One region of the Pristimantibacillus sp. Z349TD_6 genome, then DNA from elsewhere that is predicted to be linked to it. Evidence: predicted binding sites of a transcription regulator. Region 1 holds the regulator's gene; the other holds the start of a gene.
What was found. Region 1 encodes CtsR, which represses protease genes until heat stress. Its sites were predicted from a motif close to ATGGTCAATAAAGGTCAAACA; they were not measured.
Positions count from the first base shown of each region.

Region 2: clpP (ATP-dependent Clp endopeptidase proteolytic subunit ClpP) is a predicted target of CtsR. The motif match lies at 1,681-1,701, and genes of this name have one in related genera.

Region 1 is NZ_CM149662.1:7,255,288-7,258,432, forward strand. It holds gene AC0VYE_RS31520 (protein arginine kinase) at 1-480, opposite strand, end outside; gene AC0VYE_RS31525 (UvrB/UvrC motif-containing protein) at 509-1,030, opposite strand; gene AC0VYE_RS31530 (CtsR family transcriptional regulator) at 1,066-1,527, opposite strand; rRNA gene rrf (5S ribosomal RNA) at 1,834-1,950, opposite strand; rRNA gene AC0VYE_RS31540 (23S ribosomal RNA) at 2,110-3,145, opposite strand, start outside.
Region 2 is NZ_CM149662.1:223,005-226,149, forward strand. It holds gene whiA (DNA-binding protein WhiA) at 1-370, shown strand, start outside; gene AC0VYE_RS01105 (HPr family phosphocarrier protein) at 576-845, shown strand; gene clpP (ATP-dependent Clp endopeptidase proteolytic subunit ClpP) at 1,023-1,607, opposite strand; tRNA gene AC0VYE_RS01115 (tRNA-Arg) at 1,924-1,998, opposite strand; gene AC0VYE_RS01120 (sugar-binding transcriptional regulator) at 2,272-3,145, shown strand, end outside.

The sequences.
Region 1 (3,145 bases):
CTCATCAAATGCATAATCAGCCGACTCTTCAAAAATATCGTCAATTCCGCTGGCCAATGCCCATGCCTCCTGGATTTGGAAACCTGGATACAGACATTGAATGCGCAAATGATCTTCTTCGTTAATCATTATGCTAACAGATTCATTATCGCTTAAAATAACGGCCCCGCATCGCGATTCGTTCGCTAAATTGGGACTGATTAAATGCTTTTCAACAAGCACCCTTTTATCAAGCTCGCTTAAATCTGACAAAATAATGGTCTCAAATGATCCAATAGACTGCAGCTTGCCGCTCTGGCTAACTTCAGTCAGCTGATCCATGACATCCTTAGATTGCTGATTTGTTGCAAGTAATGGAAAAGGCTGATGACGTAAATTTCGGGCTACTCGCACTCTGCTGCTAATGACAATTTCAGATTCAGGACCTGCGTCCTTCATCCATTCGCTGAGCGCATGCTGTGAGAATCGATGCTTAGTCAAGAGGTTCCTTCACTCCTTCTATGCCAGCCTACAGGTCTGCCATTTTGCGCTCTAATTCACGTATTCGATCACGCAGCTCTGCCGCGCTTTCAAATTCCTCTTGATCAATCTTCTCCTGCAAATCCCGCCTCAGCTGTTCAATCTCGCGCTTGCACTGGATTTGCCCGCCTGAGCGCTTGGGGATTTTACCGCTGTGTACGGTGCTGCTGTGAATACGTTTGAGAAGTGGATCAAGCTTACCTTCGAACGACTGATAACAAGAGCTGCAGCCGAATCGACCGATTTTGCTAAACTGTGTATAGGTCAGACCACATTCCTCGCAGCGCAGCGCTGGCTGCTTAATGCCGGTAATCGTCGACCCGCCAAGCTGTTCGAAATCAAGAAGTCCCGATAGTAAGCTATGAATAGAAAAGCTATTCGGCGCGCCTGGAATGCCTTCGCCTTTCTCACGAGCACAGCTTTCACAAATATGAAATTCGGTCTTCTCGCCATTAATGATTTTTGTGAAATGAAGCGTAGCCGGTTTTTTACCGCAATCTTGGCAAAACAAGCCTGATCCCTCCTCCCGGTATAAACGGTTTGTCTTTATTTAACCAGCAATGAGATAAGCATGGACCTTAACAACCTTGCCCGAATTTCATCCCTTAGCGGCAGCTTCAGTGCAATGGTATCGCGATGCACAGCCGCACGGAGCAGATTTCCTTCACGCTTAGAGATAAGTCTTGCTTCCTCAAGCTGATAAATAAGCCCTTCCGCTGCACCTTGATCGACACATTCTCCAACCGTTTCTTCGATGTGGAATTGAATCGCCTTTAATGCAGGAAGCTCAATCCGTTGTATTCGGATATAGCCTCCGCCGCCGCGCTTACTTTCAACCATGTATCCTTTCTCCATGGTAAATCGAGTACTAATTACATAGTTGATTTGCGACGGTACACAAGAAAATTTGTCAGCCAGGTCATTGCGTTGAATTTCTACTGCGCCCTCTGGACTTTCTTGAAGCATAAGCTTCAAGTACTGTTCGATGAGATCGGAAATGTTACGCAAACCACCAACCTCCCTGAGAAATAACCAATAAAACTAAAGTTGAAACATAGGTATTAATGAGGTCTTGCGATCAAATCAGAATATACACCGAATATTCGGACAACTGACTTTGACTTTCTTTGACCTTGATTTTATTATATGCAATTTCAGCAAAAGGTCAAGTGCTCGGTAAAATTGATTTTCCATTAGCTTGGTACGCTTGCATGCTGTTTATACATAGCCGGATTCATTTATATGATTAACGCTCATTTTCTGCATACAAAAACAACAAAAAACCTATCGCATATTATGCGATAGGTCTCTCGTGCTTGGCGACGTCCTACTCTCCCAAGACCCTGCGGTCTAAGTACCATCGGCGCTGAAGGGCTTAACGGTCGTGTTCGGTATGGGAACGCGTGGTTCACCTCCGCCATCGCCACCAAACTGGATTTTTCGTTGAAATGCAGTCCTGAGTTTCCTCAGAAAAGATCCAACCAAAGTCCTTCAAGGTGTTTACGCCCTGAAAACTGGATACGAAAGATTAGGCTTGCTGAAGCCTTTATGCTGCTGTCTACCGGATGTATGGGTCACAGTAAACGTGTTTAGGATAAGCCCTCGACCGATTAGTATTCGTCAGCTACACACATTGCTGTGCTTCCACCCCGAACCTATCAACCTCGTCGTCTTCAAGGGGTCTTACATACTGGGAAATCTCATCTTGAGGGGGGCTTCACGCTTAGATGCTTTCAGCGCTTATCCCGTCCGTACTTGGCTACCCAGCGGTGCTCCTGGCGGAACAACTGGTACACCAGCGGTACGTCCATCCCGGTCCTCTCGTACTAAGGACAGCTCCTCTCAAATTTCCTGCGCCCGCGACAGATAGGGACCGAACTGTCTCACGACGTTCTGAACCCAGCTCGCGTACCGCTTTAATGGGCGAACAGCCCAACCCTTGGGACCTACTTCAGCCCCAGGATGCGATGAGCCGACATCGAGGTGCCAAACCTCCCCGTCGATGTGGACTCTTGGGGGAGATAAGCCTGTTATCCCCAGGGTAGCTTTTATCCGTTGAGCGATGGCCCTTCCATTCGGTACCACCGGATCACTAAGCCCTACTTTCGTACCTGCTCGACTTGTAGGTCTCGCAGTCAAGCTCCCTTATGCCTTTGCACTCTTCGAATGATTTCCAACCATTCTGAGGGAACCTTTGGGCGCCTCCGTTACATTTTAGGAGGCGACCGCCCCAGTCAAACTGTCCACCTGACACGGTCCCCGAACCGGTTTCACGGTTCTAGGTTAGAACTCCGATACGATCAGGGTGGTATCCCAACGTTGCCTCCACACAAGCTGGCGCTCATGCTTCAAAGGCTCCCACCTATCCTGTACAGATCGTACCAAAGTTCAATATCAAGTTACAGTAAAGCTCCATGGGGTCTTTCCGTCTTGTCGCGGGTAACCTGCATCTTCACAGGTATTAAAATTTCACCGGATCTCTCGTTGAGACAGCGCCCAAGTCGTTACGCCATTCGTGCGGGTCAGAATTTACCTGACAAGGAATTTCGCTACCTTAGGACCGTTATAGTTACGGCCGCCGTTTACTGGGGCTTCGGTTCACAGCTTCGGGTTACCCCTAACCGCT
Region 2 (3,145 bases), 840 kb from region 1:
GGGCGAGAAAATAATCGAGCTCCTCAATATTATTGGTGCGCACCAAGCTCTGTTCAAGTTTGAAGATGTTCGAATCATGCGCGACATGCGCAATTCAGTAAACCGGATCGTAAACTGCGAAACGGCCAATCTAAATAAAACGATTGGTGCAGCTGTTCGTCAGATCGAGAACATTAAGCTGCTTCAACGTGAAGTAGGACTGGATAGCTTGCCTGATAAGCTGAAGGAAGTAGCTGAGATAAGGCTTCAGCATCCGGATATGAATTTGACAGAGGTCGGCGAAATGCTCGGAGGAAAGGTCAGTAAGTCAGGCGTAAACCATCGTTTGCGCAAAATCGACGCACTTGCGGAAAAAATCCGTGGTGTCTGAACTTTTATCCTAGTGCATCAGCTGGTATAATGATATAATAATTTAAAATGACGCAAATTTTAAAGATAAGAATAAGCAGCATTGATACTTACACATCTTATCTTTGTCCGGAAACGAGCTTTTGCAGCCAGAAGACGGCAAACAGAGCCGTATAAGCTTTTGCCGCATGCTAATGATTGAGAAAAATATAGGGGGTATGGTTTCCATGACAAGGCTTCCGGTTGTTGTTCGTCTTAAGACTGGACTACATGCAAGACCAGCAGCATTATTCGTACAAGAAGCGAACAAATTTTCCTCCGAAGTATTTGTAGAGAAAGACGACAAAAAAGTAAATGCTAAATCCATAATGGGTATTATGAGTTTGGCTATCAGTTCTGGCACTGAAGTATCCATTAGTGCTGAGGGTTCGGACGCAGAACAGGCTGTAAACGCTTTAGTCGCTTTGGTAAGCAAAGAAGAGCTGGAGAACCAATAATGAAGAAGGAGAGAAGTCACGCAGGTTCATTATGAACTTGCGGCGGCAGCTCTTTTTTTATATGGAATGTACAATAATCTTACGAATGTGTTTGCAATAAAAAAAGAGCAGGCTCGGATGAATCCGAACTTGCTCTTTTTTGCGTTCAAACCTATTACCTAGCGGAATCGGAATGAATTATGCGAGTTTCTCAATTACTTTATCAACCAAGCCATATTCTTTGGCTTCTGCTGCACTCATGAAGTAATCGCGGTCTGTATCTTTCTCGATACGTTCAAGCGATTGTCCACTGCGCTCTGCCAAAATACCGTTCAGCTTGTCGCGCATGCCGATAATGCGTTTCGCTCGAATGGCGATATCGCTTGCTTGACCTTCTGCACCGCCAAGTGGCTGATGGATCATGACTTCACTGTTCGGAAGCGCGTAACGTTTGCCGATTGCACCTGCAGTAAGCAAGAAAGCACCCATAGAAGCAGCCATACCTACACAAATCGTAGATACATCAGGTTTAATATATTGCATCGTATCGTAAATAGCCATGCCTGCCGTAATTGAGCCGCCCGGGCTGTTAATATAAAGAGAAATGTCCTTCTCAGGGTCGTCTGCCGCCAGGAATAACAATTGAGCGATGATGGAGTTGGCCACCACGTCATTTACACCTGATCCTAGAAAAATAATGCGATCTTTCAGTAGGCGAGAGTAAATGTCATACGCACGCTCACCCCGATTGTTTTGCTCAATAACCATAGGAACGAAATTCATATCCAACGTAAGCCCCCTCCTAAAAAACAATGAATGGTTAAATCGTATTCTCATAATAACGGATGAAAAGTCAAAAGTCAAAGATAGTCAAACAGTTCTGCATTTCCCTTGCTGCGTATACGAAAAAAATGGGATTGAAGTGGATTGGATGAAATAAACAAGCGTAATTTGGAGTGTTTTCCATGAGGCATAGGTTGGATGTTATAGCGGGAGATTAATTACTTGGCCGTTGCTTAAAATAAAAAAAACGTTCCAGCGTATAGGAACGGTTCGTGTGTATCAATATAGAGTTTGAACTTGCGATAATAAAAAGTATTGGCGCGCCCGCAAGGAATCGAACCTAGATCTCAGCCTTCGGAGGGCTGCGTCATATCCATTGGACCACGGGCGCATAAGGAAAAGCTGCTGTTGCTACTATCTGCTTTTGTAAGAAAATAGTCGCAAAAATGATTATATGATATTAAAGATTTTAAAGCAAGCGATGTTCAAAAATTAAATTTGTTAAAAATGCGTTGGAAACCGTTTCCAATTGATAATCGGCTATTGCTACAATCGGTTATTTCCGATAAACTAAAGGTGGGACTTGAAATGATACCGCGGGACATATTGAGTCCAACGTATTTGAAGCGAATACGCTATAGGCCGATGGAGTGAAGGATGAGAAATGCGTCAGATCATTGAACTGCAGCAGCAGCTTGTGCCTGATCTGCTAGAGGTCATGAAGAAACGATATTCGATTTTGCATCAAGTAATGGTATCGGATTTAATCGGACGTCGAACGTTGGCTTCTGTATTATCAATGACGGAGCGTATGCTTCGGGCAGAGACCGATTTCCTAAAGACGCAGGGGCTGCTCGAGATTCATTCGGGAGGCATGCGGATTAGCGATTCAGGCAAGCTTCTATTAGAGCAGCTTGAGCCATTCTACAAGACAATGTTCGGACTATCCGAACTGGAGGAAACGATTCGCAGCCACTACGGCCTATCGCAGGTCATTATAGTTGCTGGCGATTCGGAAGTCTCTGCCCAAACAAAGCGAGAGCTTGGTCGTGCGGGATGTCAGGTGCTTATCAAGGTAATGCAGCCTAACGACGTTGTAGCTGTAACAGGCGGAACGACGATTGCACAGCTGTCGAATCAACTGATTAGTTCTTCTCAGCTGAATACGAACTTGTTCGTACCGGCTAGAGGCGGTCTAGGGGAGAGCTTGGATTATCAAGCGAATACGATTGCTTCCATGATGGCTAAGCGTACAGGAGCGCAGTACAGACTTCTGCATGTGCCGGATCATCTGGGAGAGGAAGCTTTTGCATCTATTATGCAGGAGCCGAACATTCGAGAAATTGTGGATGTCATCCGCAGTGCTCGCATCGTTGTACATGGTATCGGAGATGCTATGGTTATGGCAAGACGCAGGCGGCTAGAGCGTGAAGTTATTGATGCTATGGAAGCTGAGGGTGCTTTGGCGGAGTCGTTCGGGTTTTATTTTGACCGAAAAGGCGCTGTCGTGCACAAAATGCAAACGGTGGGGTTACGGC